Regions from separate parts of the Pseudoalteromonas sp. 2CM32C genome, predicted to be linked through region 1. Evidence: predicted binding sites of a transcription regulator. Region 1 holds the regulator's gene; each other region holds the start of a gene.
What was found. Region 1 encodes sigma-54, which starts transcription at its own class of promoters, with help from an activator protein. Its sites were predicted from a motif close to GTTGGCACGNNNNTNGNNT; they were not measured.
Positions count from the first base shown of each region.

Region 2: the regulator sigma-54 is predicted to act here: its motif matches at 1,618-1,636, upstream of MTF67_RS04190 (amidase family protein).
Region 3: the regulator sigma-54 is predicted to act here: its motif matches at 3,731-3,749, upstream of MTF67_RS16120 (TorF family putative porin).
Region 4: the regulator sigma-54 is predicted to act here: its motif matches at 2,425-2,443, upstream of MTF67_RS17255 (YggN family protein).

Region 1 is NZ_JALNTI010000001.1:577,497-585,214, forward strand. It holds gene MTF67_RS02695 (calcium/sodium antiporter) at 200-1,168, shown strand; gene MTF67_RS02700 (KpsF/GutQ family sugar-phosphate isomerase) at 1,172-2,143, shown strand; gene kdsC (3-deoxy-manno-octulosonate-8-phosphatase KdsC) at 2,144-2,695, shown strand; gene lptC (LPS export ABC transporter periplasmic protein LptC) at 2,692-3,246, shown strand; gene lptA (lipopolysaccharide transport periplasmic protein LptA) at 3,236-3,772, shown strand; gene lptB (LPS export ABC transporter ATP-binding protein) at 3,769-4,494, shown strand; gene MTF67_RS02725 (RNA polymerase factor sigma-54) at 4,564-6,063, shown strand; gene hpf (ribosome hibernation promoting factor) at 6,090-6,377, shown strand; gene ptsN (PTS IIA-like nitrogen regulatory protein PtsN) at 6,382-6,834, shown strand; gene rapZ (RNase adapter RapZ) at 6,854-7,699, shown strand.
Region 2 is NZ_JALNTI010000002.1:53,134-60,851, reverse strand. It holds gene MTF67_RS04205 (alpha/beta fold hydrolase) at 1-156, shown strand, start outside; gene MTF67_RS04200 (TetR/AcrR family transcriptional regulator) at 328-981, shown strand; gene MTF67_RS04195 (putative 4-hydroxy-4-methyl-2-oxoglutarate aldolase) at 985-1,467, shown strand; gene MTF67_RS04190 (amidase family protein) at 1,808-3,016, shown strand; gene MTF67_RS04185 (gamma-glutamyltransferase) at 3,013-4,578, shown strand; gene MTF67_RS04180 (sulfite exporter TauE/SafE family protein) at 4,590-5,414, shown strand; gene MTF67_RS04175 (alanine--glyoxylate aminotransferase family protein) at 5,418-6,647, shown strand; gene MTF67_RS04170 (allantoate amidohydrolase) at 6,662-7,718, shown strand, end outside.
Region 3 is NZ_JALNTI010000011.1:10,398-18,115, reverse strand. It holds gene MTF67_RS16135 (ABC transporter ATP-binding protein) at 1-485, opposite strand, end outside; gene MTF67_RS16130 (efflux RND transporter periplasmic adaptor subunit) at 485-1,651, opposite strand; gene MTF67_RS16125 (YIP1 family protein) at 1,707-2,420, opposite strand; gene MTF67_RS16120 (TorF family putative porin) at 2,941-3,627, opposite strand; gene MTF67_RS16115 (hypothetical protein) at 3,910-5,073, opposite strand; gene MTF67_RS16110 (LipL32 family surface lipoprotein) at 5,288-5,998, shown strand; gene MTF67_RS16105 (helix-turn-helix transcriptional regulator) at 6,066-6,266, opposite strand; gene MTF67_RS16100 (hypothetical protein) at 6,275-6,706, opposite strand; gene MTF67_RS16095 (AsmA family protein) at 6,938-7,718, shown strand, end outside.
Region 4 is NZ_JALNTI010000013.1:15,220-22,937, reverse strand. It holds gene MTF67_RS17275 (AzlC family ABC transporter permease) at 82-786, shown strand; gene MTF67_RS17270 (AzlD domain-containing protein) at 783-1,082, shown strand; gene MTF67_RS17265 (glutathione peroxidase) at 1,301-1,798, shown strand; gene MTF67_RS17260 (hypothetical protein) at 1,914-2,099, opposite strand; gene MTF67_RS17255 (YggN family protein) at 2,481-3,278, shown strand; gene MTF67_RS17250 (hypothetical protein) at 4,144-4,284, shown strand; tRNA gene MTF67_RS17245 (tRNA-Ser) at 4,503-4,593, shown strand; tRNA gene MTF67_RS17240 (tRNA-Ser) at 4,643-4,735, shown strand; gene MTF67_RS17235 (RNA-binding protein) at 4,858-5,346, shown strand; gene MTF67_RS17230 (aminotransferase class V-fold PLP-dependent enzyme) at 5,330-6,454, opposite strand; gene MTF67_RS17225 (monodechloroaminopyrrolnitrin synthase PrnB family protein) at 6,456-7,625, opposite strand.

The sequences.
Region 1 (7,718 bases):
TTGGCAAGTCAGTACCAGGTGGTGTAGTTATTCCCCATACATCAGCAAAACTTTAATACTGAAAGCCTAACAGCCCCGACTAATTAATTTAGTAAAATGAATTAGTCTACGTAGTTGACCTTACTCTTTTATTTATACTTTCATCGTGGCATTTGTTACTATTCGCGCCATTCCTATTTTGAATAACTGGCTTAATACAATGGTTACCTCGTTTGTTATTTTGATTCTTGGTTTTGCAGCCCTAGTTTGGAGTGCTGACAGGTTTGTTTATGGTGCGGCCGCACTGGCTAAAAACTTTGGCGTACCAACCTTAATTGTTGGTTTGACTGTTGTTGCCATGGGCTCATCAGCACCTGAAATGATGGTATCAGCCTCTGCTGCATTAGCTGGAAAAACAGACACAGCGGTAGGCAACGCAATTGGCTCAAATATCACAAATATTTTACTGGTATTAGGTATTACCGCTTTATTTAGGCCTCTTAGCGTTTCTTCAAGTACATTAAAACGTGAAATCCCATTAGTGCTTATCGTATCTCTAGCTACTTGGTATATTTTTTCAGATAACTACTTTTCGCTTGCTGAAGGCGTTGCCTTATTAATTGGTTTTGTCGTCTTTATTGGTGGGCTGATTATTGTTTCGCTACGTGCTAAAAATCAAACAGACCCATTTGTATCAGAAGCATGTGATGAAGTACCCAATGACGTACCAACAAAAAAAGCAGTCATTTGGTTAGTTATTGGTATGGTATTACTCCCTGTCAGTGCACATTTTTTAATAGATTCAGCGGTCGATATTGCAAAATATTTTGGCCTAAGCGATTTAGTCATTGGCTTAACAATTATTGCAATAGGTACTAGCTTGCCCGAGCTTGCAGCTTCAATAGCAGGGGTTCTTAAAAATGAAGATGACTTAGCACTGGGTAATATTGTTGGCTCTAATATTTTTAATATTCTTGCCGTGCTGCCTTTCGCAGGCATTATTAACCCTTCTGTTATTGACCCGTCTGTTGCTAACCGCGACATACTTATTATGATTGGTGCCACGGTTGCGCTTATTATCATGTCATTGAACTTTAGAGGTGCTCAGCGCATCAATAGAGTAGAGGGCGGCTTATTATTAATCGCTTTTTTAGGCTACCAAGGGTATATTTTCAGTCAAGTAGGGTAAGTAATGGCAACGCTAAATTTTATTAAACAAGGCCTACGTGTATTAGACATAGAGCGCCAAGCATTGAGTGATATTGCACAATATGTGGATGAAAATTTTCATCAAGCATGTCAGTTAATATACGACTGCCAAGGCCGAACTATTGTTATAGGCATGGGAAAATCGGGTCATATTGGCAATAAAATAGCGGCGACATTAGCAAGTACTGGCAGCCCTGCATTTTTTGTACACCCAGGTGAGGCAAGCCATGGCGACTTAGGTATGATCACTAAAAATGATGTGGTTATGCTAATTTCTAATTCTGGTGAAACAAGCGAAGTCCTCAATATAATTCCCGTTTTGAAACGCCTCGGCGCAAAAATGATAGCCATGACAGGCAACGCTAGCTCAACAATGGCAACGCTTGCAAACGTACATATTTGCATAAAAGTACAAAAAGAAGCCTGTTCGTTAGGCTTAGCCCCTACAGCAAGCACAACAGCAACACTTGCAATGGGCGATGCCATGGCGGTTGCACTATTAGAAGCCCGCGGTTTTACAGCTGATGACTTTGCGCTATCTCACCCCGGCGGCAGTTTAGGTAAACGTTTACTGCTGACCCTAAAAGATGTCATGCATAGCGGTAAAAACACACCTATTATTAACGTTACGCAAACTATAAAAGATGCACTGATAGAAATGTCGGCAAAAGGCTTAGGCATGACAGCCATAGTTGATTCTCAGCAACAACTTGTAGGGCTCTTTACCGACGGTGATTTACGTCGTATTTTAGAACAACGAATTGATATACATACAACACAAATAGATGTTGTAATGACCAAGTCCTGCACAACGGCAACGCAAGATATTTTGGCCGCTGAAGCACTTAATATTATGGAGCAAAAGCGTATTAATGGTTTAATCATCGTTAATGAGCAAAACCACCCTATTGGTGCATTAAATATGCAAGACTTACTAAAAGCAGGAGTATTATAAATGCAATTTGAAGAGCTCTATCAACCATTGAGTGAAGACGCAAAAGCACGTGCAAAAAAAGTAAAGCTACTTATTTGTGATATTGATGGTGTGTTTTCTGATGGTCGCATTTATTTGGGTAACCAAGGCGAAGAGCTCAAAGCATTTAATACAAAAGATGGCTTTGGCATTAAAGCGCTAATTAATAGTGGCTTTGAAGTTGCGGTAATTACAGGACGCCACTCAAAAATAGTACAACAGCGTATGACAAGCTTAACAGTACAACATATATACCAAGGCCAAGAAAATAAATTACTCGCTTACGAAGAACTAAAAACAAAGCTCAATTTAAATGATGAGCAAATTGCCTACATTGGCGATGATGGCCCAGACATGCCAGTGATGGAGTTAGTAGGGTTTGCTGTTGCAGTAAATGACGCACATCCGCTAATAAAACGTTTAGCACATTATACAACACAAATGCCAGGTGGCTTTGGTGCAGTGAGAGAACTAACCGACCTGCTAATGCTTGAAAATAACAAACCTTTGACCACAAAAGGGACTAGTTCATGAATGCAGCGCGCATAATATTAAGCGTTTTATTCATCAGCTGTATGGTTTGGCTTTGGTACCCTTATTTCACACAAGTAAATTTACCACAACAAACCGAAGCAGACATAATTGCAAAGCCCGATTACACAGCCATAGAGCTAAAACAAACAGCGTATGACGAAAATGGGAAAATCAGCCATAAAGTAACGGCAGCGCGAATGGAGCTATATCAAGAATTAGGGTTTACCTTTTTTGATAAACCTATTTTTACGCTATACAACGACAAACAAACATGGCGAATTAACGCTAATGAAGCAACATTATACGAAGGCAGACAACTAATATTAGAAGGTAACGTTGTTGCTAGTAATTTAACTGATAACGCAATGATAGATAAAATTAATGCTGATAACATTCAGGTAGATATAAAATTACTAACGATGCAATCAGAGCAGCCTGTCATTGTTACAGGGCCCAATTTAAAAATCACCGGTAAAGGCTTAGAAGCCGATTTAAAAACCGAAGTGATAAAATTAATTAACCATACGCGAACTATTTATTATGACCAATAAACTATCAACACTCTTTATTATTCCAACATTTTTACTTGCATTAGGTACTAATGCCGCTGAACCAACAGCGCCAATTTCTGCAAATCAAATTTCGATTAGTGCGGATAAACAAGAGGGTCAACTAAAAGAAAACGTAGGTATCTTCGAAAAAAATGTTGAAATTATTCATGGCGACAGAAAAATTACCGCAGACCGCCTTGAGGTTCACAAGCGCGATGAGCTAGGCGACAACAAGCAATTGTTAATTGCCACAGGTACGCCTGCATATTTTGAAGAAAAACAAGCCGACGGCACAATAATGAGCGCCAGCGCTAATGAAGTTAGATACGATGTTTCAACGCGTTTTTTAACATTAATTGGAGATGCAGAGATATCTCAAGCTGGGCAAAAAATGAATGCTAAAAGCATTACCTACGATATAGAACAGCAGCTTATTAGCGCCGAAAAAGATGAAAGCTCAACTGACCGTGTACACACTATCTTAGTGCCTGTGGAGCCTAAAAAAAATGACAAAGGCCAACCATGAGTACATTAAAAGCAGAGCTACTAGCCAAAAGCTACAAAGGCCGTGAAGTTGTAAAAAATGTGGGCTTAGAAGTTCAAGCTGGCAGTATTGTAGGCTTGCTTGGGCCAAACGGCGCAGGTAAAACAACAACCTTTTACATGATTGTAGGCTTAGTCCCTAGCGACAAAGGCAAAATATCTATCGATGATAACGATATTACGCTTTTACCTATGCACAGTCGTGCTAGATTAGGCATTGGCTACTTACCACAAGAGTCGTCTATATTCAGAAAATTAACAGTGTATCAAAACTTAATGGCTATTTTAGAAACTCGAAAGGAGCTCACTAAGCAAGCCAGAGAAGATACATTAAATAATCTATTGGATGAATTTAGCATTCAACACATTCGCGACAGCAAAGGTATGGCATTATCGGGCGGAGAACGTCGCCGAGTAGAGATTGCTCGTGCTTTAGCTGCAGATCCAAAGTTTATTTTGTTAGACGAACCATTTGCCGGTGTTGACCCTATCTCAGTATTAGATATTAAAAAAATTATTGAACACCTGAAAAACCGTGGGATTGGCGTATTAATAACAGACCACAATGTAAGAGAAACCCTTGATGTTTGCGAAAAAGCCTACATTGTTTCTCATGGGGAACTGATTGCTTCTGGTACCCCTGAACACGTATTAAATGATAAAACTGTACGCGATGTATATTTAGGCGAGCAATTTAGGCTGTAACATTTACGCCTTATTTATAAGCATCTGCTAGTATTAATTATAACAACTTAAAAGGATTGTTAGAGATACATGAGGCAATCACTACAGCTGCGCATGGGCCAGCAACTTACAATGACACCTCAGTTGCAACAAGCTATTCGCTTGCTGCAATTAAGTACATTGGATCTTCAGCAAGAAATACAAGAAGCGCTCGACAGCAACCCATTACTTGAGGTTGAGGAGCAAGACTATGCCGATGATCTTGCGGGCAAAAATGAGCAAAAAGCAGATAACGATGAAGTTACAGTAACCGTATCTGCAGATGAAGCCCCTAGCGAGTATGAACAAGACAGTGGTGAAGCGCTTGCTAAAGATACCGTAAGTGACGACATGGCAATGGACGTTAGCTGGGATGAGTACATGAGTGCAGCCCCTGCATCATCTTCAGGCCCAATGCCTGAAGATGAGTCTATATATCAGGGCGCATCAACTGAAACGCTTCACGAGTACTTAATGTGGCAATTACAATTAACGCCATTTAGCCCTACAGATGAAGCCATTGCTATTGCTATTGTAGAAGCGGTGGATGATTCAGGCATACTGACACTCAGTTGCGAAGAGATTTTAGAGAGCTTTAATCAAGATAACGACGATGACGTTGAGGTTGAACTTGACGAAATAGAAGCGGTATTAAAGCGCATTCAGCTATTTGACCCAGTGGGTATTGCGGCACGTAGCTTACAAGAGTGCTTGTGTATTCAGTTAAATCAATTTGATAAAGGCACGCCTTATATTGATGAAACAAAAATGATTTTAACCGAGCACATTGATTTGTTAGCTGCTCGTGACTACCGTACATTAATGAAAAAAACGAAGCTCAAAGAAGATGAGCTTAAAGAAGTAATGACACTTATTCATACGCTCAATCCTAAGCCTGCAGACACAATAGTACGAGAAGAGTCTGAGTATGTAATACCTGATGTGTCAGTTAAAAAAATTAAAGGTCGCTGGGTTGTAGAGTTAAACCCAGACAGCATGCCAAAAATTCGTGTAAACAGCCAATATGCAGCAATGTCACGTACAGTTAAATCAAGTGGCGACAGTCAATTTATTCGCTCACATTTACAAGAAGCTAAATGGTTTATAAAAAGCTTAGAAAGTAGAAATGATACACTTTTAAAAGTAACTAACTGTATTGTTAAACAACAACAGGGCTTTTTTGAACACGGGCCAGAAGCCATGAAACCGATGGTTTTAAATGATGTTGCCGAAATGGTAGAAATGCACGAATCAACAATTTCGCGCGTAACCACGCAAAAGTATATGCACACACCGCGTGGAATATTTGAGCTTAAATACTTTTTCTCAAGCCACGTAAGTACCGAAAATGGTGGAGAATGTTCATCTACTGCAATACGTGCACTTATTAAAAAATTAATCGCAGCAGAAAACTCAGCAAAACCATTGAGTGATAGCAAAATTGCGGATATATTGGCTGAGCAAGGAATTAAAGTAGCGAGACGTACAATCGCAAAATATCGCGAATCTCTGGCTATTCCACCGTCAAATCAGCGAAAGAGCCTGATTTAAGACGCTAAACAAAGAGGGTAATGCTTATGCAACTAAATTTAACTGGTCGTCATGTAGAACTAACTGATTCATTAAGAGACTATATAAATACCAAATTTGCGAAGCTAGAAAGGCACTCTGATCATATTAATAATGTTCATGTCATTCTTGATATAGAAAAACTAAATCAAAAAGCAGAAGCAACTATTCATGTAAGTGGTGCTGAATTATTCGCATCCACTGAACATCAAGATATGTATGCAGCTATTGATTCATTGATTGACAAGCTTGACCGTCAAGTAATTAAACACAAAGAGAAGCTTGCTCGACACTAATATGATGAAATTAAGTTCACTTATATGCCAGGACTGCAGTAAAGCTGCGGTCCTTTTTAATAGTAAAAAAAGAATTTTAGAGTTTATTAGCGAGCTGGCTCACGATAAATTACCGTATTTATCTCAACAGGATATTTTGGGCGCTTTATTAACCCGCGAAAAACTAGGCAGCACAGGGATAGGAAGAGGTATTGCTATTCCACATGGCCGAATGAGCGGCGCACAAGAACCTTTAGCATTGGTGTTAGTAAGTGAAACACCGATTAATTTTGATGCTATAGACAACCGCCCTGTTGATATTTTTGTTGCACTCATCGTACCTGAAGGCGATAACCAACAGCATTTAAAGACGCTAGCAACGATAGCTGATAAACTAAAAAATAAAGAATTTTGTAAGCAGCTCCGCTGTGCTAAATCGGATGCTGAGTTGTATCAAATTATTGTTGACCAATCGTAACAAATTTAAAGGGTGATTAATGGAGTTGATTATCATAAGTGGCCGTTCTGGTTCTGGTAAGTCGGTTGCTTTGCGCGTTGTTGAAGATCTAGGTTATTATTGCGTAGATAACATTCCAGTAAATTTATTACCTTCTTTAATTAGAAGCGTTTCTGATAACTACGATAAAATTGCCGTTAGTATAGATGTGCGAAATTTACCAAAAGAGCAAGATGAATTTAATCACATCATCGAATACTTACCGGGTTTTACAAAACCAACGCTGTTCTACTTAGACAGTGAAGATCAAACCCTTATTAAGCGCTTTTCTGAAACCAGACGCTTACACCCTTTATCAATAGATTCACTTCCGCTTGATTTAGCCATAAAAAAAGAAAAAGAACTTCTCGATGTTCTAATTACGCGCGCCGATTACATGATCGATACTAGTGAGCTAAGCGTTCATCAACTTGCTGAATCAATTCGCGAAAAAATACTAGGTAAAAAAGACAAGCAGCTGATTGTTACATTTGAATCTTTTGGTTTTAAACATGGCATTCCTAAAGAGGCAGATTACGTATTTGATGCACGTTTTTTACCTAACCCGCACTGGGAGCCTGAACTAAAACCACTCAATGGCCTAGACCAACCAGTAAAAGATTATTTGGCTAGCCACAGCATAGTTCAAAAATTTACATGGCAAATACAAACCTTTGTACAAACATGGCTACCACACCTAGAGCGAAATAACAGAAGCTATTTAACTATTGCGATTGGCTGTACTGGCGGGCAACATCGCTCTGTATATTTAGCGCAAACAATTGGCGAAAGCTTTGCAGTTACGCATCCCAATGTAAAAATACGTCACAGAGAACAAGAAAAGTAATTTTACAAAACTAATAACC
Region 2 (7,718 bases), on a different contig from region 1:
ATGCTTTCTGTTTTTCCAAAACTTAACGCACAAACGCTACATTTAACGCCCAGTGAATATAACCTGAAAGATATTGGCCACATGAAGTTTTTTAGTAAAAGGTCTGCCGCTTTATGGCCTTTAGCACTAGACTGGCTAAACAAACATAGTATTTAACACCATGGTGTGTTTAGCTCCCTATACGCTAAACACACACCTGCTAACTCCATCTAACCTCTGCATACCTAAGCATATTTACGTGCTGTTAAATTTAAAGCCACTTTAGTAATTGACCTTTCGGTCAGTAAAGCTACAATCAATCAACACGTTAAACACGCACAATCAATAATGACCACACAAATAAAACCAAATAAAAAAGAAGTCACTCGGGAAAAAAACCAACTGCTTATATTAAATGCCGCCGAGCAATTATTTTCTCTTAATGGGTATGACGGCGCAAGCATGAGCATGGTTGCAAAAGAGGCTAGCGTTCCAAAAGCTAACATACTGTATTACTTTAAAAGCAAAGATGGCCTTTACGAAGCGGTAATAGACAGAATAATAGCAAATTGGAACTTAGGCCTTGATAACGTCACCGCTGAAGACGACCCCGCAGCAGTGCTTTATAACTACATAAAAAGTAAAGTAATACTTGCCGTGAACCAACCTCTTCAGTCTCGTTTATTTGCCAATGAAATTTTGCGTGGCGCCCCCTATTTACAAAACTACTTTAGAACAAATACACGGCCTTGGGTTAAACAAAAAATTGATGTGTTTCAATCCTGGATGGACGCAAAAAAAATAGACCAAGTGGACCCCCATCACCTTTTATTTACTATTTGGTCAACAACACAATACTACGCAGACTTTCAAGCAGAAGTACTGCTAGTCATGAACAAATTAGAATATGATGAAACCGACGTGGCACAAATAACACAATCAATTGCCCACATAATTTTAAAAGGTATTGGCTTAAAAATACCCGCCCCAAACGAGGCCTAACACATGGAAAACTTTACAACCCCTGACCTATTCGACGATCACCGCAACTCGGTTCAAGTAGCAGATAGTGGATTGCGCCACTTTGGTAAAAAAACAACCTTTAGTGGCCAAGCAGTAACGGTAACCTGCCCAGAAGACAACTCGTTTGCCGCCGATGTTCTTCATCAAGATGGTAAAGGGAAAGTGTTAGTAATTGATGGGTTTGCTAGCAAACGTTTTGCTTTTATTGGCGACATTATGGCCGAACGCGCGCTACAAAATGGCTGGGAAGGTGTTGTAATAAATGGTTGTTGCCGCGATATAGAAATACTTGCAACAATGGATTTACCTGTAATGGCGATTGGTTCAACCCCTCGTAGCACACTTAAGCGCGGTTTTGGCGATCAAGACCAAGTTATTAATATGCTAAATACCGCAATAGCACCAAACGATTGGCTGTATGGCGACGTTAATGGCCTAATAATTAGTAAATCCCCCCTTATTTAATAAATTCGTGTAAATAATAACAACCAGTTTGGTGCAACAATGCACCAAGTTGGTTTGTTTTGCGCTTAAAAACACCCACTTTAAAACTTCAAAATTATAAATCCCCCTCTGCAACCCCCAAAAACCTGACCAATCGGACAAGAATCTATTTTTGGCATTTGTTTTGCTTATACTAAGTTCGCTAAAACCGAAACCACCGATGCAAAGTACAATTAGTGCTCAGTTAATAAAAATAAGATATTACGTAGAGAGCCGAAAAAAATAACAACACTATTCTCTTTTACTCAATTTAAAATTAGTAAATAACCATTTGGTCAGTTTTATGTAGATGGGTTACAAAATGAACACGCAATTAAAAACTAAAAACACAGGTATATTTTGTGACCATGGACCCAGTAATTGGCAATCAAGTCAAACGGGCACACTAAGCACTAAGCGCCTAGCTGTAAAAGATGTATTTGCAGTTAAAGGCGAGCGCAACAGCGCAGGTAACCCTAGCTGGTTTAAAGCAGCAAAACCTGCCCAGCAAACAACAAGTAGTGTTAACAAATTAATGGATGCTGGCTGTATTTTTAAAGGTTTTACCCATACCGACGAGCTTGCCTATAGCTTAGAAGGTAATAATACTCACTATGGCGCAGCACAAAACCCCAAAATAAAAGGGCATGCATGCGGTGGTTCTAGTATGGGATCGGCCGCCGCAGTAGCCGGCAATTTAGCTGACATCGGGTTGGGCACCGATACCGGAGGCTCTATTAGAATACCCGCAAGTTATTGCGGTTTATTTGGTATTAGGCCAAGCCATAACGTAATTGAAAAAGACGGCCTAATTCCGCTAGCACCGCCTTTTGATACTATTGGTTGGCTTACCCAAAACGCAGAACTATTAGAAAAAGTAGGCAATGTACTGTTACCAAACCAAGCTATTAATAGTGTAAATACCTTGGTTACTTGTGAGCCCTTATTTGAGCTAGTCAGCCCAGCTTTACAAGCACCACTTAAACAATTGCTTAAAAAAACCAAACCTTATTTTAAACACCACAAAGAATTTGAACTACCTAACATCAGCTTATTAAGCGAACTCGCTGATAGTTTTAGAATATTGCAAGGACGTGCTATTGCTAAAGCGCACAAAGATTGGCTTCAGTTGCCGGAGCAGCCTCCCCAGTTTGCTCCGGCAATTGCAGCCCGTTTTAAAATGGCATTGGCACTAACCACTCAAGAAGAAAAAGAAGCACTTAACGTTCAAACCCAATGGCAAACATTAATTGCTAAAAACCTAAATTCAACTAGCTGCTTATTTTTGCCAACAACCCCAACAACCGCACCTAAATTGGGCGCCGACACAAGCGCCTTACGCATGCAAATAATTACGCTATCGGCTATTGCGGGCTTGAGCCGCTCGGCGCAAGTTCACTTACCATTGGCTAATCTAGCAAATGGCCATCCATATGGGTTTTCACTCATGATGAGCCACAATAACGATAAAAGCTTACTTGCCTGCGCAACACAACTAGCTGCATATTTTAAACAGGAAACTCTCACATGAACGCACACAACATTGCCTTTACGGCCCCGCACTTCTCAGCGACCGAGGCAGGCACCTTTATACTAAAACAAGGCGGCACAGCCACCGAGGCTATGGTTGCAGCAGCCGCTGCTATTAGCGTGGTTTACCCACATATGAACTCAATTGGTGGCGACAGTTTTTGGCTTATTGACAACCCAAACCAAAGCACACCCACCGCAATTGATGCATGCGGGCGCGCACCTAAAAATGTAGATGCCTACAGCAATGAGCAACACATACCAGAGCGTGGAGGTTTAAGTGCATTGACTCAAGCGGCTACACTTCGTGGCTGGCAAAAAGCCCTTGAATTAGATGAGCACGCAGCCCTTTCGCTAAGTACTATTTTAGCCCCAGCTATCAAACTTGCCCGCGAAGGGTTTACTGTTACCAAAAGTTTGCAAGCAGGCTGTGAAAAACTCGCGACGGTTACCAGTACAAACGATGCCTTTAAAGCGCTATACATACCCAACGGTAAACCGTTACAAGCAGGCCAAAATTTTAAAAACCCACAACTGGCCAATACTTTTGAGCATTTGGCAAAGCACGGCTTAAACGCTTTTTATGAAGGCGAACTTGCCGAATCGTTTGCAGCCGATTTAGCCAAAGCTGGCAGCATTATTACCCCAAATGATATTGCCAACACGCAAGCCGATGTAGTAAGCCCGCTAAATGCTAATTTGTCGGGTATTAATTGCTACAACTTACCTGCACCTACTCAAGGCGTACATTCGCTACAAATAATCGGAACCGTTAATAAGCTAAAACACAAAGCTAACACCGAGGCCGATTGGACCCACTTAATTGTAGAAGCCACCAAGCAAAGCTTTACGCACCGACCAACGCTTTGGGCCGACCCTAAAGCGCTTGGCGATGATTATAAAAACGCATTAACTGATGAGCGTTTAACCGAGCTTGCCAACAATATTGATATGAATACCGCCAAAAAATGGCCGTTTGATGCCCAGCCCGGCGATACCGTCTGGATGGCAGCACGTGATAAGAACGGCCAACTAGTGAGCTTTATTCAAAGTATTTACTGGGAATTTGGTAGCGGCATACTCATGAGCGAAGGCGGGTTTGTATGGAATAACCGCGGTTTAAGCTTTAGCTTAAACACTAAAGATACCAATGCACTAGCGCCACATAAACGCCCAGCACATACCCTTAACCCAGCTATGGCTAAGTTTGACGATGGCAGACGCCTTGCCTACGGCACTATGGGTGGTGAAGGCCAACCACAAACTCAAGCCGCTGTATTTGCCGGATACGCGTGGCGAAATAAATCAATTAACCAAGCGGTAAGCGATCCGCGCTGGTTACTTGGCCGCACATGGGGCGACACCAGCACAAATTTAAAAATAGAACACAGCCTCGCTGCCCAAATAGACAATGAATTGAATAAACGTGGCCACGACTGGGTAAGTGTCGAGGACAATAACGAAATGATGGGTCACGCAGGTGCTATTTTAGATACACCTACAACCCTTGAAGCTGCAACGGATCCTCGCTCTGATGGCCGTGCAACTGTTTCATCAACGTAGTAGGAACACACATGACAGAAATAATAAACCAATGGCCAATTATTGTGGCCTTAATAGCAACCGGGATTTTTGCCGGAATTTTAGCAGGACTTTTTGGCGTAGGCGGCGGTATTGTTATCGTGCCTGTGCTGTACTTTTTGCTGCAAGGCTTTGGCGTAAGCCCTGAGTCGGCCATGATGATAGCCACAGCGACATCGCTTGCCACCATAGTGCCTACGTCTATTTCGTCTATTCGCTCGCACCATGCAAAGGGAAACATTGACCTTGCTTTAATTAAATACTGGGCGCCGTTTATTTTAGTAATGGCCGTTGTAGGCAGCTACTTAGCGCACTCAATACGTGGTAATGCACTGGTACTTATGTTTGCGTGTATTGCTATTTTAGTTAGCCTTAACATGTTATTTAGAGCCGGCGCCCCTGCCCTTGTAAGTAAGTTACCAGGTAAATTTGGCCAAGGCATAATGGCAAGTATTGTTGGTGGCTTATCGGTCATGATAGGCATAGGCGGCGGCACAATTGGCGTGCCCATGCTTAGTGCATTTAACGTACGTGCCCATGTTGCCGTAGGCACTGCAGCCGTATTTGGCTTATTGATTGCGCTACCTGGCGTAATTACCTTATTAAGTATTGGCAAAACGCCAACCGATGCTCCCCTAGGTACGTGGGGGTTAGTTAACCTCCCTGCCTTTTTACTTATTATTCCACTCACTATTTTGTTTGCGCCTATTGGCGTAAAAATTGGTAGCAAGCTGGATCAAAAACAATTAAAACGCGCTTTTGCCGTTGTATTAATGATAACGGGCATTCGCATGCTTATTCAGACAATCGGAGCTTAAAATATGTTTAGCAACACGCAAATTCAAACTTTAAACCCGCCGCAGCGTTTACTCATGGGGCCTGGGCCAATTAACGCAGATCCACGTGTCCTGCGTGCTATGTCGGCGCAGCTAATTGGCCAATACGACCCAGTAATGACCGGTTTTATGAACGAAACCATGGCCCGCTATCGCGAAATATTTAAAACCAAAAACGAATGGACCATGTTAGTTGATGGCACATCGCGCGCAGGAATAGAAGCCGTTTTATGCTCTATTTTACGCCCGGGCGATAAAGTGCTGGTGCCAATTATGGGGCGCTTTGGCCACTTGCTTGTTGAAATAGCCGAGCGCGTAGGCGCAAAGGTACACACCATAGACGTACCCTGGGGCGAAGTATTTACCCCCGAACAAATAGAAAAAGCCATTGTTGATGTAAAACCCAATGTACTTGCCATGGTGCAAGGCGATACTTCAACAACCATGAACCAGCCGCTTGAACACATTGGTGATATTTGCCAAAAGCACGATGTATTATTTTACTGCGATGCCACCGCCTCAATTGTGGGTAACGATTTACCCGCCGATGAGTGGAAACTCGATGCGCTGTCGGTTGGTTTGCAAAAATGTTTAGGTGGCCCGTCTGGCTCTGCCCCTTTAACACTGAGCGATAAATGCGCCGATTGGATCCAAAAACGCAAAAAAGTAGAAGCGGGTATTCGTACCGCGGAGCATACCGACGGCACCGAGCCATTTGTACGCTCAAACTACTTTGATTTAGGCATGATCATGAATTACTGGGGGGAGGAGCGCCTCAACCACCACACCGAAGCCACCAGCATGCTGTATTGCGCATCAGAATGTGCACGCATTGTTATTGAAGAAGGCGTAGATAACTGCGTTGCCCGCCACAAATTACATGGCGATGCCATGCTAACGGGTATTCAAGCACTAGGCTTAAACTTATTTGGCGACATTAGTCATAAAATGAACAACGTAGTGGGTGTGTATATTCCCGAAGGAATTAACGCCGACCATGTACGCGGACAAATGCTAATCGACTTTGGTATTGAAATTGGCACCTCGTTTGGGCCACTGCATGGCAAAATTTGGCGTATTGGCACTATGGGCTACAACGCCCGTAAAGATGCCGTATTACAAACATTGGCAAGCCTAGATGCCTGCCTGCATGCCAACGGCTATAAAGGCCCTAAGGGCGAAGCCGCTATTGCCGCCCTTACCCATTATAAATAAAAAAAGGATTTAGCATGACGATTGCAGGCCCCCTCCATGAGCCATTATTAAACAGCGAGCTGGCTAATAAATTTGCTGCACGCGCCTTAGTGCGTTGTAAAACACTTAGCAGCCTATCGCAAATGCAAGGTGGCATTCACCGTGTGTATTTATCTAAAGAGCACAAAGAGTGTAATAGCGTTACTGCCGAGTGGATGGCTGAGGCAGGCATGCAATCGTGGCAAGACGAAGTCGGCAATTTATGGGGGCGCTTAGTGTCATCTAACCCAAATGCTAAACGTTTAATTATAGGCTCACACCTCGACACCGTACCAAACGCAGGTGCATTTGATGGCATTTTAGGTGTGTTGCTCGGTATTGAAATAGCCGCCCTTGCGCATACACTTAAGCTTGATTTACCGTTTCATTTAGATGTTGTGGGTTTTTGTGATGAAGAAGGCACCCGCTTTGCCACCACATTAATTGGCTCAAAAGCACTGGCGAACGAGTTTGACCCCCAGTGGTTAAATATAGAAGATACAAACGGCATTACTATGCGTCAAGCTATGCTGGACTTTGGCCTAAACCCAGATGATTACGCTAAAGCTGCGCTTAACAAAAACGAATTACTCGGTTATTGGGAAACCCACATAGAGCAAGGCCCCGTGCTTGAATCGGTAAATCAGGCGCTAGGCGTAGTAACCGCTATTGCAGGGGCCAAGCGCGCTATGATCACATTAACAGGTCAAAGCGGCCACGCGGGTACAACTCCAATGAACTTGAGGCAGGATTCACTAGCAGGCTGCGCTGAATTAGTAACCGAAATTGAAAAACTAGCAAACAATGCTAAAAATGGCGAAGTTGCCACCGTAGGTCAAATACAATCGCGCCCAGGCGCAACAAACGTTATTGCCGGTAAAACGACTATAAGCCTAGATGCGCGTGCTCAAAACGATGACGACCTAGCAGTATTACTTAATGCAATACATACTCGCGCGGAGCAAATTGCAACTAGCCGTGATTTAACGCTTGATTGGCAATGGACGCATGCAGCCGGTGCCGTTGCATGCGACACCACTATTCAACATTTGT
Region 3 (7,718 bases), on a different contig from region 1:
TTAGTTACTAATGCGCGAGCAATGGCTACACGTTGACGTTGCCCACCCGAAAGCTGACTTGATAGGTGATCAACCTTGTCGCCAAGACCAACGCGTTGCAATGCTTCAAGTGCTTTTTGTTTGCGTTGTTTTGCGGGTATAAAACGATAAACCAAGGGCTGCATTACATTTTCAAGTGCAGATGCGCGAGGCAGTAAGTTAAAGCTTTGGAAAATAAATCCGACGCTCTCATTGCGTTGATGGGCAAGCTCGGTTTCAGTCATACTTTTTACAAGCTTATCTTTTAAAAAGTAATCGCCACTAGTGGGTGTATCTAAGCAGCCAAGTAAGTTCATTAAAGTTGATTTACCTGACCCTGAAGGGCCAATAATGGCTACGTATTCATTTTCATTCATGACGATATTTACATCATCTAACGCTTTAAATACTTGCTCGCCCATTACATATTGTTTGTTAATGTGTTCTAACTTAATTACCGCAGACATTATAGTGTTTCCTCGTCTGCGTCATTTTTAAGTGAAACAACATCGCCTTCTTGCAGCTTGCTAATTGGTCGAGCGGGGCCAATAACCACATTATCGCCTTTGCTTAGCCCCTCTGTTATAGCTTGCTCAATGTCAGACGAAATCCCAACACTTACTATTACTTTACTGACGGTATTATCGTTATTTAAGCGCCATACAAAGGTTTTACCCTCTTCTTTTTGTATTGCTTCAATAGGGAGCTTTAAACCATTTTCGGCAATACTGGTGGCAATTTCTGCTCGGCAACTCATACCCGCATAAAGCTGGCGATCTGTTGGGTCTAATAATACTTTAACTCTAAAAGAAAGCCCTTGCGAACCTGGTTGGTTTTTAGCTGATGTACCAATATTAATCACTTTGCCGCTAAATGGTTTGTTAGGGTAGGCTGCGGCATAAATATCAGCTTGTTGATTTAGTTTTATGCTGGCTATATCTGTCTCATCAACTCTAAGCTCTGCTAAAATAGCGCTAGGGTCGGCAACAAGCATAAGGTCTGAACCAATAATATTAGTTGTGCCTGCAATAACTGTTTCACCTTCTTTAATATTAACCGATGCCAGTAAGCCACTCATTGGCGCTCTAAATACACTTTTACTTAGGCGATCTTGTGCAATTTGAAGTGACGCTTGCGCTTGGTTATATGACTCTTTGCGTGATTCGATATCTATTTTTGCAAGATCGCGAGCACTTTCGATATTTTCAAAGCTTTCTTGATTTCCTAATCCAACATCGTATAGCTCTTTTTGCCTTTTTAATTGGCGCTCTAAATTAGCAAGGCGAGTTTGGCTATGTTTTATTTCAATTTCGGTAGCGCGTAGAACGGCTTGGTTTCGGTTTACTTCTGATTCGAAGGCCGTTGTATCAAGGCGCATTAAAATATCCCCTTGCTTAACGCTTTGCCCTTCTTCTACAAATACCTTATCGACACGACCAGTTACCTCAGAGCGCAATTGCACTTGGGTATTAAAAACTAGATTGCCCGACGCCATGATTGAATCAGCAATATTCCCTTGCTCAACCTGCGCAATATTCACTTGGGCTTGCTTTTTATCACCGGTCACCTGCTTAGAGACGATTAGGCCTACAAAAGCGACTATAGCTATCGTTATTATTATTGCTTTTTTCATATATACATCTGTCCGTGAATAAGTAGCGCAGAGGTAAAATACCTCTGCTTATTAATTACATTGCGGCAATAATTGCCCAAATACCAAAAATAACGAGTGTTGGAAGCGCCGAGAAAAGTAACGCTTTATTTGTTGAAAAATTTGTCCAACATTTTAAGCCAACCATTCCTAGTCCAATCCCCCAAAGACTACTTAGCTTTAATGATTCTAGTAATGTATAGAATGCGCTACCAGGTTCTAACCCAACAACAAGCTGATTAATTGAATCAAAGTTAAATACTGCTGTTTGAGATATTTGATCGGTACTTGCACTAAGTACAAGCGCTACTGTACCTAAATTTAAAACAATATTTGGCATTATTGTCCAAATAGTAAAACCATACCAAGCACCATAGCTGTGCTCTGACTCTGGGTCTAATTTAGCAATGAGCATATAATACACAGCCATTATCGCGGCTATGATTGCAGTACCTAATACGATTGATATCATGCTAATCCATACTTGTATTCCGGCGTTTTGTTCAATGCTTTGGCGAATCATTTTTTGCTCGCCAATTGTTGCATCAACACTTGCAGCTGCAAATTGCTCGTTAATCAAAAACTGCATATCAACGGTAGAATAAAAAATATAAATACTCGCCATTGAAACTAAAGAGATTGCTATAAAAGCAAGCCATGACCAACCTTTGGCGTGCTCAACACCATTGAAAGCTTTGCTTGGGCTAATGTAAATATCGAGTAGGGCGCTAAATGCGTTAGGTGATTTCATTATTATTCCTTAATAACCTATATGTGATTTGGTAAACACTTGATACCAATGGATAGATTAATAATATAGGAAAAAGTATGTACTAATTTTATTCAATTGTAACCGATTGTTAACAAGGGTAGGCATTATAAAAGTAATTAATAAAAGACGTATTGTTAAGCTCTATAGTTGCCAGATGGTTTTAATATGATTGAGCCATAAGGAGTGGAGCTTAATAATCACGTTGTTATGGCTGTATCTAATGCAAATACAGCCATTTATTTAATTAGCTATCAGATAAACTCAGACCGCTAGGGTTATCTGTTGCGATATACAATGCTTTTAGTTTTTTATCACCACTTTCGGTTTCATTTTTACTTTCCTTAGTAATCAAAAGGCTAAGCTTTGAAAAGTCCAATTTAACCTAATATAGTAAGAACCTGCCTTCCAGTTATACAATTATGAATACTTAAACAAATTTGCTTAAGTATAAAAAAAGGGCCAAACGGCCCTTCAGTTGCAGCAAGTAACACATGTTTGTTTATAGGCTGAAGTCTACAGCGTAAGCAACATAAACTTTTACATCTGACTCATCCATATCAGTGTCTGATACGCCAAATGTGAATCCATCTTTTGATACAGACACACCGTAATCAATGATGTCTTCGTCACCAATAAAATCGCCAGAGTAATGACCTATGTGTAAAGCCATTTCTGTACCATTGCTGCCTACGGCAAAGCCGTAATCAGCTGTCAAATAAAGTGAGTCACCAAAGTCTGTACCGTCGCCACTTGCAGCAGATGTAGCAAGCACTGATGCACCAAAGGTAAAGCCTTCAACACTGATGCTACCGTAAATTTCTGAAAAATCAGCATCTGCGCTTGATGCCGCGTCTGGGTAAGCATAATAAATGTAACCTACATCGTAGCTAACACCTTCGCTAATATCGCCACCAAAGCCTGCGTAAAAATCTAGCTCGTAGGTCATTTCGTCAGCCCAAGATGCATTAGATACCCATGTACCAGCATAAAACCCAGATTCGTCAGCGTAATCAATACCACCAGAAATAGCAGCGTCGCCGCCAGTTTGTTCTTGTCCACGCCATAAGTAATTTGAGGTAGCTGCTACATTCGCAGATACTTCAGCATTTACTGCTGTTGATGTAAGTGACGTTGCAGCCATTAATGCCACGGCGCTAAAAGCGATTGTTTTTTTTAGTTTTAACATGTTCCATTTCCCGTTATATGATTTTTTGCATAGGAAGGCTTTTTATTATGAAGTACCGTAGCCTTTTGATTTATGCGTTTTTATTGTTTAACTGAGAATAGAATTGCACTGTGTGTGCCAGCTTGATTTATTTTGTTTAAGATTTAAGTTTTATTATTTATTAACAATGGCTTGCGTTTGGGGTGGGTGGTTTAGATTATGAGAAAGAAATATTCTATCGCACATCGCTGGTGCATAAAATAATCAAGCTGCACCATGAAAGTACAGCTTGTTTAGAATTATTTAGCCAAATATGGTGCGCATTAGACTAATTGTTTCGTTTACACTGCGACCTTTTTGAACTTCGCTGATTATTGAGTCGCGTTTGCTACGAATATGCTCAGGAATATCATCGGCAGCCAAAGCGCGGTCAACTAAAATTTCAGCAGACTCTTTACCTCTGCGTTGTGTTTTACCCGTTTTAGTGGTGCTACGCTTTGGTTTATTAAGTAATTTAATATAGTTAGAGCTATCTGGTGTTTTGTTATCCGCGTAGTAAAAAAAGCACGGAATAAGCGCTTTAATTGACACTAGTTGCTCTTCTAGCTCATTTGAAGCATTTGCCATTTTGTACCATGACATAGCTTGAATGCCTTTTACAATATCTTGCCAGTAACGCTCAAAATCACTATTTTTGAGTTTAGTAACCGCAAGCGCTGAGCATAACGCGTCTAAACGGCTATTTGTAATTGGCGTAAAAATATCAGGGCGACGCATTGCAAGTAGTCTTGTTGCCGGAGCAAGTGTTGGCTTTTCACTGCTATCAGTAAATATTTTGCTATAAGCAGCTACAAACTGTTGGTACTCGTAATGGGTAATGTCACCTTCAAGAGGAATATTAGCCAGTGCTTCATCAAACGCACCCGGTAAATCACCAATGAGTTGGTGGAAAACTTTAGCACTCTTAGTTGATGCAAACCACTCAACATCAAAATCGTAAGTGCTTGGATCAAGTGAAGCCATATGCTTGCCAGTAAAAGCAAGAAGGTCTTCAGGGATCATGTCTTTTAATGATTGCTCACGAATACTTTTTACGTAACTTGCTAAACGAAGTTGTTCATCAAGTGCAATAACATCTTTATGTTGCTCTATAAATACACTTACCACAGGCCAAGGGGCTACACGAAGCGTTTTAACTTGTAAAAAGCTGATAGCCGAAATAAGCTGATCATGCAGTTTTTTAAGAACAGGTAGCTGTTGCGGCTCAAGTAAATCGTAGTTAATACGGTCTCTGCTTGCGTTTAATAGCTCGTAACACCAAGGTAAAAAATCATCAGGATGGTTTTCTACTTTCACGGCCATAAGGTTAAGGCTTAATTCTGAAGATTGTTTCAGAATGTTCTGATAGATTTGATTTTCTTGCTCGCCTAGTGTCATTTTTGACGGTGAAATTAGCAGTTTTTTCATGCCTTGTAGATACTCCGGATTAACGATTTTGGGCTGCTTCATATAAGTGTTCAGGGCTTAAAGCAACAGGTAGGGTAATTCCCTTTATCATAGCAGAAGTAGCTTAATCTAGCTACTTAGTTAAATTTCTATAGCAAAAAAAGGTGTTTCATTGTAGCTTATTTGATCAATCACATTGGAGTGGTTAATTTAAATTTTAAATAGGATTTCTAGAATGAAAATAAGGACAACTCTTTTAACTTTTCTACTAGCAACCAGTTCGGCTCATGCTGGATTTAGCTTGAACAGTTTAATGGATGATGATGGTTTGCCAGTTTTAACTTCAGCTAAAAAAACAGGTATTGGTTTTGCTAGTGTATCCGTACCTTATGTGAATACGGTTAATTACTTTGGTTTTATTGATGATAAATCAAAACCTGATGCTGTTGTTAAAGGTAAGGATGCATACTACTTATATATATGGATACCGGCAGCTATCGATGAGTTAGGAGTTAGGATGATTTCACCTGTTGGAAATTTAGCTGAACCAGAAAAAGAAGACTTCGTACAAGCTAATTACGGCCAAAAAGTAAAATCTGATAAGGAAACTTGGTTTGATACTTGGATTCGTGTTGAGCGCATGGATATTGTATCACCAGATAATATTAAAATGGCAAGTAAAGTAATTAACATACTCGAAAAAGATGATGATAGTGATGATACTTACGACGAGCAAAGACACGCTAAATACAATTCACTTGTTAGAATAGAAACTGACCTTAGCAGACCTGATAAAGCTCTAGTTCGAGGCCTATATCGTGTGGTTTTTACTACTTATAAAAAAGGAAAGGTAGAAGGCTCATTTATAGCAACATTAGGAAGTAACGTACCTGGTATAAAAATAGCTTCTACTTTGAAAGAATTAAATGAATTAGTAAATGAATAGAGTATTAAATTAAAATTACTAATAGAAACAACTCATTGGTACGAATAAGTCAATGAGTTATCTTGATTTAATCAGTCTCTTCTAATATGAAGAGGCTCTCAACGGGCATGTTAAAGTTAGCTGCAATTTTAAGCGCTATAATGACCGACGGCGTAAATCGATTTGTTTCTACAGTGCTTATTGTTTTACGCGATACGCTTATAGCATCGGCAAGTTCTTGCTGCGAAAGCCCTGCCTCTTTACGAAATTTTGCTATGTTATTTTGCACTTTGACTCCTAATCACGGCTCTGCCAAAGTAATGAAGCACCATATACCAAAAGCATGATACTGAGATAAAGTATTGCCATAGTTGCATGCGAAACCTCGCTAGGTATTTCATCGCTTTTATAAAAAACGGCGATAAGGCAAAATCCAAATGCAAAACTTGTATGTTTATAGGCATTAATGTCAATGTTGTTTAGAAACTCATCTTTATATGCATATTTAAAATACATTTTTAATGGGAAGTCTGCTTTAGTTATATAAATAGCTATTATAATTATATAAAAGAAAACGCTCATTCCAACAGTTAAAAGCCCTTCAATATGTTGGTCTTGTTTTATCAGTGAGTAAACACTGAGAAGTAAACAAACTACGCCAGCGCTTATACTAATCCATATATCATGACTCATGAATTGTTCTTCTGTTTTTATATTTTGCTGTTTCATAGTATTCATCCTGTAATAGTATTTGATTTCTTGTAACCTCTGGGTATCAATGTAACCTTGGGGTATCAATGAATCAATTATTTTTTGTAACCTAAAGGTATCAAAATGTTTCAGGAACGATTCATATGAAATAAGTAAACTGCTTTTATGATCTTTTTTTATCTACAGCAATGCTTTTAGGCTTAACACTCGCTATGATAAAAACATAATTTGACCGCTTAAAGGACGAACATGAAAACCTTACTCAAAATTTTTGGTGTAATACTCTCACTCTGTATTGCTTTAATTGTGGCAGCGCCTTTTTTAATTCCTACCGATACCATTTTTAATAAAGTATCAGAGGAAGTTCAAAAAACGACGGGAAGAACGCTAACAATTAATGGTGACAAAACGCTTAGTGTGTTTCCTGCACTAAAGTTAGAGTTGAATGATGTCCACTTTGCTAATATGCAAACAGGTTCGCGAGCTGATATGGCAAGTATGCAGCAGCTGGCAGTACATATACCTTGGTTCTCGTTATTTGGCGGTGAGTTTAAGCTTGATAAGTTTGTTATTAACGAACCAGATATTTTATTAGAGACAGATAAAAATGGTAAAGCTAACTGGCAGTTGTTTGATGCTGTAGCAGAGCAACCTACAGAGCAAACTGAGCCTGGTGAGGCAATTAAGCTACCTGCTAGCTTTGATATTGAGCTGGGTGAGGTCGCTATTTATGGCGGTACATTTACATATCTAGATGGTCAAACGGGCGCCAAGCAGCAAATTAGCGATTTGGAGCTGGCTATTTTACTTCCTTCATTACGTAAAACCCTTGAAGTTAAAGGGGGAATTACCTATATGCAGGAGCGATTTGAACTAGATGTAAAACTTGATACGCCTGCAAAGGCAATTGAAGGGGCGACGTTTGAGGTTACTCAAAGCGTAGACTCTCGCTTGGTCGATCTTACTTTTAACGGCAGTATTGCTCGCCAAGGTAAAGATATAAAAGGCGAGTTAGCGCTAAGTGGCGACT
Region 4 (7,718 bases), on a different contig from region 1:
AAACAGTATTATTAAAATGCTAATCAACCTCATAATAAGGTGTCGTTATCTGCCATTCTACAAGCCAGCAAGGTAAATGCTATGCAACCAGTTAAAAAAGCGATAATAAAAGGCTTTTTAGATATGCTTCCGCTTTGCTTAGCCGTTATTCCATGGGGAATACTCTGCGGCTCTTTAGCTATTCAAAATGGATTTACAGCTCTTGAAACACAAGCCATGTCGTTACTGGTTTTTGCAGGTTCAGCTCAACTTGTCGCTATTGAACTTATGGCGGGTAACACCCCCTTACTTACCATATTATTCACTACGTTTATAATTAGCTCTCGGCATTTTTTATATGGACTTGCTGTTAGACATAAAGTCATAGATCAACCAATGCGATGGCGCCTACCTGTTAGCTTTGTATTAACCGATGAATTATTTGCGTTTTCTCATCACCGTAAAGCTTATCGTACAAAAGTGCGTTTAGTTTATGCGCTTAGTGCAGGCTTTAGTTTTTACATCGCATGGAATATATGGACATTAATAGGCATTGTTGCAGGATCTATGCTTCCTGATTTAACTAACTTAGGGCTCGACTTTGCAATTGCAGCTACTTTTATCGCCTTGGTTATTCCCGGTATTAAAAATACCGCCTCTTTAGTGACTGTTATTGTGGCGGGTATTACTGCTACGTGGTTAAAAAGCACAGGGTTTGAATTATGGCTAGTGTGCTCCGCATTATTAGCAATGAGTGCAGGTTATACAACGGCAAGGCTAACAGCGAAAAAGGACACTAAAACATGATGACCACTATTTTACTCATGGCCTGCATTACGTTTTTTACGCGTTATTTATTTTTACACCGTGCATTGCCATTTAAAGTGGGCCCTAAAATGCAGCAATTTTTAAGCTTTAGTGCTCCGGCCGTACTTACCGCTATTTGGGTTCCTATTGTATTTTTGGGTGACGAAGGCATAAACCTGCATTGGCAAAACCCTTACTTAAGTGCCGCTATTGTAGCCATTATTGTAGCTTATAAAACACATAACATTTATTACACAACACTTGCCGGTATGGGTTTGTTTCTAATTTTAAATTAGGGTTTATTACCCTCTATAGTTAGGTTTTAGCAGCCTGAAGATTGTTTATTATTTTCACCTACAAGGATGTGAAATTAGGTATAAGCAATACACAAAATTTAGCTCAGGCTATACCAAGGCCGTTAGGTCACATGTCTCGCTCCACAAATAAACTTTATACTTTATGTAAAACCTTTACCGCGTTAAAGTATGCCTAACAACAATAATAAGAAGCCACCATGCAAAAATTTCATCAATTAAGCGCAACAAGTCTACAGGGCCAACCTATTAACTTTGATGGTTTTGAGGGAAAAGTTGTACTCATTGTTAATACTGCAAGTAAATGCGGATTTACCTACCAGTACGCATCTTTACAAGCGCTTCATGAAAAGTACGCCAGTCAAGGACTTGTGATTATAGGCTTTCCGTGCAATCAATTTGGCCAACAAGAACCTGGAAATGCGTCGCAAATAGAGCAAGGGTGCTTAATAAATTACGGAGTCAGTTTTTTAATAACAGACAAAGTTGATGTGAATGGAAAAAATGCACACCCTGTATTTCGCTTTTTAAAATCAGCTTTACCGGGGTTTTTAACTCGAAAAATAAAATGGAATTTCACTAAGTTTTTAATTGCAGCCGATGGCACACCAATTAAGCGCTATGCCCCTTTTACTAAGCCAGAAAAGATAGAGCTCACTATACAAAAAGCATTAAGTAAGGCTAAAAGCACACAGTAAAAAGTAATAAAGAGGCTATTAGCCTCTTTATTGCCAATGTAACAACTGCTTAAGCGTACTTGTCTGTGCACTTAGCTGCCGTTATTAATTGGTATTGTATTTATACTAGTGCAATTTAATCAATGTAATCGCTTAAGTCATCTTCGCCTAGATTTTTGCGCAAGCGTTTTTGCTCAAGGTAGTCTTCCAACTTTTTCTTAACCTTTTGCTTGTTTTTATCGTGTTGATTTCGACCGACCATTTCGTATTCGTCTTCAACAAAATCATCATCTAGCGCATCGTAACTAAATGTCTTACCCACAACCCACTCCATAAAGTGTTTGAGACCAATTACGCTTTAATTAATGTAATTGGTAAATTAAAAAATTTAACACCAATATGCTGTGCAAATTAGCATCAAAGTAAAGCCACAAAGCCATAGTAAATAGCCTTCATGTCATTAATGTGAATAAATAGCGCTAAATTGCAATTGTGGAAAGTGAGAGTTTTTTATCGTATCGATAAATTTTTTTTATAAATTTACATTCGTTGGTTAATTTCACTAAAATATAGTCTAATAATAAAAACAAAACAGACCTTTAAACCCAGCAAAAAACACAAGCCATTGCTTTTGTTGATAAAAAAATAGTGGCACCAAACTTGTTATTAGTTATTTGTTATCAACAAAAAATAGAGTCATCACATGAAAAAATTACTATTAGTTAGCGCATTAATCTGTACACCTGTTGCTATGGCACACAACGATAATGATTCAACACTTTCATTTAGCAACGATCAATGCGACGTAGAGTTTAAAAATGACGTTCGCATCAAGCCAAACGAACTAGAAATTTTTACAGCAAAAAACCAAGCTATGCAATTCAACAACAATGGCGATTTAATGGTAAACGGTGAGTTTGTAGCGCTTAATAACTCACAACGCCAAGCTCTTACTCAATACTCTGATAGCTTACGTATACAGCTACCCGAAGTCGCTAATATTGCATTAGACGGCGTAAAAATCGCCGGTGTTGCTTTAGAAGAAGTCGGTAATGCTTTTAACATTAATGGCTTAGACGATATGTCATCGTTAATGGACGATATACGCGTAGAAGTAGAAAACACGTTTTATCAAGAAGGCACCTTTGTTATGGGCCAGCAAAGTTTTAACCAATTTGGTGAAAACTTTGAGCATCAGTTTGAAAAACAGATAGAAACAGCCGTTGAATCAGCAGTCATGCAATCTATGGGTAGTATACTGGTCGCGCTTGGATCGGAGTTATTAGGTTCTGGCGGCGATATGGATGCATTCGAAGAACGCATGGAAAATATGGGCGCACAAATTGAAGAGAAAGTAGAGTTACACGCGAACAATTTAGAGCAACGAGCTAATTCGTTATGCGGTAATTTTGCTGAAATTGCAAAACAAGAAGAGCAGCTAGTAACGTTAGTTCCTGAGCTAGAAGGTTATCAATTATTTACCTTTAAACACGTTAAATAACCCGCAATTAACTCACTATATTTAACATCCCTTCAGCAGCATTTTATTTTATTGAATGCTGCTTTTTTGTATCTGTTCTGTCTCTTTTTTCTCGTTTATGTTGTTCGGCTCAAAATAAGGGTTATTGGTCTAGTTAGTACTTGCCTAAGTAAACAACTTTATGGCTTTATACAAACATAGACTGCGTTCGTTATTTATCGTTATAAATAATAAAGATAAAAGCAGCGTTTTATGGACATAAATTTAACTCATATGCCCCCCTGTTTTTGATAACACTAAAGATTTAATCATCCAATTTTTAGTGGCTAAGCAAGACTAAAATATTCAGCAAGTAATTTGCTTCAAAATTTATGCCCTTAGCAAAAAGCTGAGAGGCTCCATCCCCAGTTAGACACGTTTAAACGTAACTAACACTAAAGCGCCTGCCTCATAGCAGGCGCTTTTTATTTATTAGAGAAGCACACTATTAAAAAATCGTATTTTTAAGTCAATTACTATTTTAAATATCAAATTATTGACGATTCTTATTGCGCTAAACATAACTACTAGCTGCAATAAAAAACACTACAAACACAATGATTAAAAACCTAAATAAAATAATCTGAATAATTACCCATTTAAAACAATCGAATATGCATAAATAAAAAACAAAAATAGTAAAAATACATTTAAAACAACAAACTAAAAAACAACAGGGTGAAATAAAAATTAAAAAACAGAAAAAACACAATTAAACATTTGATTAACAATCACCATTTCAGATAAAAATAACTAATGTCTCACAGGTAATTTTTATCGTTTTATTTTTGTACGCTTTGCATGCAAAATGCGCATGTTTTCAACAGACCTAAACCGGAGCCAAGTGATGAACCCTATAAATACATTAAACCAAACAGCAAACACACAAATTGCAGTTAAACCAACCAACCGAAAAGCAAAAATGCTAGCTAGACTTAATACGCTTGGAAAAAAATTAGCACTTGGCGGCGCAGCGCAATATAAATAATCACCCAACCATGGTTATTTATTCGGTGCAGCAAACACCCAACCACTAAAAAGTCTCTTTTTTAGCTCCCACAGTTTGCTGCAACCTCTTTATTTTATTAATAATTGCCTTAATTTCCCCTAATTTGTAAAAAAAACACGTATTTACGTCTATTTTTTAGGCAAACAGACATTTTGCTATTTACACACCCCCATCACCTAAGTATTATTCTGCGTCACGGAGAGATGGCAGAGTGGTCGAATGCACCGGTCTTGAAAACCGGCATAGGTTTGTAGCCTATCTAGGGTTCAAATCCCTATCTCTCCACCATATTTTAGTTGGTGGTTTTTTATATCATCAATACAACCGGTTATGCGTTGGAGAGGTGTCCGAGTGGCCGAAGGAGCTCCCCTGCTAAGGGAGTATAGAGTTTGTAGCTCTATCGAGGGTTCGAATCCCTCCCTCTCCACCATATACTATATAAACCACTTAATTGTGGTTTTTTTGTGCCTAAAATTTATAAAAATTAAACAAATTGTAACCCGCTATGACTTAGTGCATTATTACTAAAACGATAGCCACTTTAGGTTTGCTATGAACAGGTTTATATTGTTAATTACATGCGCAGTGCTACCTTTTTTTTCTTTTTCGCAAAATACAACGGTATACAAGTGTGTAATTAAAGGCGTTCCTACCTTTAGCCAAACACCTTGCTCAAAAGATGCCGAACAGATCACACTAAAAGAAATCAATATAATTGAAGCCTATAAAAGCCCCACTCAATCAAATAATGTAATAGATAGTTCTGTAGACAATTTTTTAGAAGTTCAGCAAATAGAACGTGAAATAAGCAAGCTACAATTAACACTTAAACAAACAGAAAAAACTTACCAAGAGCAAGTAAAGCAAGCCAGCTATGTTACACAAGATCAGGCTAACCGGTTAGGCGCCTCTTCTATTGCTGACGCCATTGCTAAAAAAACAGCGCCAATTACCAGCGCATATGAATCAAAAGTTACGCGTACACAACAACAAATAGATGCTTTACGTCAACGAAAGCAGTTGCTTAGTCAAATTCCTTAAGCGCTTGCTTTATGGTGTTGATAAGCGCGTTTACATCTTTTTTCGTTGTGTAAATATGCGGTGAGACTCGTATTCCGTGTTTGCGCTCGTCAACACTCATGTTTGCTTTACCCAGCGCTGCTAATATTTGCTGCTGTTTATTCTTAAAAAACAAAATAACGGTACCACTACATTGATTGCTTTGTATTGGTGATACAACAAATTCACTTAAATGCTGATGAATATTCGAAATCATCGCGAGATTATGCTCTCTTACCTTTCTAACTGTCAGATCTGCAAAGTAATTTATACTATTCACAGCAATCACGTACGGGGCTATAGAAGGGGTGCCTCCCCAAAATCTCAGCGCGCTGTGATGATAACTAAAATGGTTAATATTAAACTCAAAGGGGTCTTCATGAGAAAACCACCCTACATCTTTTGGCTTACACTGCTCCAGCTGCTTTTGATTAACCCATAAGTAGGCTGCACCTGGCCCGCCGCACAACCATTTAACACTTGAGCCAATCATGAAATCGGCATCAAGCGTTGTTAAATCAATAGGCAACACTCCAGCAGATTGCGCCACATCAATTATTGAAAGGCTATTAGTCATCTTACTGCGTAGTACAATATCGCTTATCGGTGCTTGAACCCCCGTATTTGAATAAACATGGCTTACAAACACCATATCTATATCGGATGTTAAATAACGCTCCCATACAGTTATATCGCTTAGGTCTTCTTCTTCAGGAATAAACAGTATTTCTGCACAACGCGGTAACGCCTTTTGCATTACAAACCCCATACTTGGAAAGTCGCTTTGTGCCATAAGCACTTTGCAGCGTGCTTGTTGTAATTGAGGGTGCGACATAACTAACTTAGTTAAACCGCTTGATAAGTTAACTTGCGGGCAAAATTGTGAACTTGGCGAATTAAATAACTTACCTAGTGCAGAAGTAAACGCATCTATTTGAGGTAACCATTGTTGCCATGGCTCTTTATTTGAATCTTGCCATGGTGATAGATAGTGCTCTGTAAAGTACTGTTGAGAACTTTTTAGTGGCCTGCCGACGGAGTGGCTTAAAAAGTAGCAACCTTCAGATATACAAAAATCATTTTTAAGCATATTACTTCACCCACTCTTTTAATGAATTGAGATCATCAAACCGCGTTTTTATATCGTCCCTTTTTGCCGCTGCGCGTCTATCCCTCAACTTTTCTAACGAATCGAGTAATACATGAAGTGGCGGTCCACTTGCCGTTACTTTACTTAAATGTTGCTCGTGCATTTGCTTTGACGGTTGCGCAATAAATTTTTCTACTAATTGGTTATGATGTCCGATTGCTGTGTCACCATGTAACTTACATACTTGCATAAATAGCTTTCCATGTGATTTAAACCAGTTGCTATTTTTATATTGCTGCGCCTGTAAAAAATCGTCCATAAAGCTTTGTATTCGCATTGACTCTCTTAATATTTGCTGATCTTCTGGCATCATATACAAAAACTTATCCACCAGCATTTGTGAGTAGCTTGGCTCATTTGCACTACAAAGACCAAGCAACATATCAATTACGTTAATTCCGGCAAAATCGCCTGCGTTTGCACCTCGATAAATCTCTTTACCAACACGGTATGGTTTGTAGTAAGGGCGAACGCAGTTAAAAAAACGATCTGTATCTAATTGTGTGTAAAGTGCATTGTTAGATTCAATTACATTAATGAGCGCGTACTTTGCAGCCTTTAGTAATTCACCACACAAAGGGTGCGAAATACCCAGTGGTACTATCTTTAATAAGGCATCACTTGCTCGCTTGTAGGCTAAAATACCTTGAGTGTTATAATCTAAAAAAAGTTTTTCATCAGGTAAATTAGTAAAGCGCTTATAGGTGCCATTAACAGCTTTATTGTGGGTGGTTAAATGCGCGGTAGCAAACCGCGGTGTTACACCAATCGACGCACCAATATGCATTGCCAATGCCGATGCCTCTACCAAAGGTGAAGTAGTTTCTCTACTGGGCTCAGTTATTTCATGGCGGCGACATGCAGCCATGAATAATCCAACATTGCCTAATAAATCAAATGCACGATCAAACCCTTGATCGGTATTTCCTTCTGCTAACAAGTGTGAAATTAATACATTGCCTTGCCTTTTTAATTGTTGCTTTAATTTCTCACCAACACCTTCAACATTTGCTTTATCGAATTGCTGCCAATAAAGCAGCTCTAATTCAGTATTTATCTCTACAAACTCAGTGCGTATCCAATCATCAAATGTGGCCGTATGTGTATTCATTATTTTGCTCTATTATTTTTATATTTAAATGCTAACAGAGTAACGTGAGCGTAAATCATCAAAAAACAAAGTGAAAGTGTCTATAATTAGTGA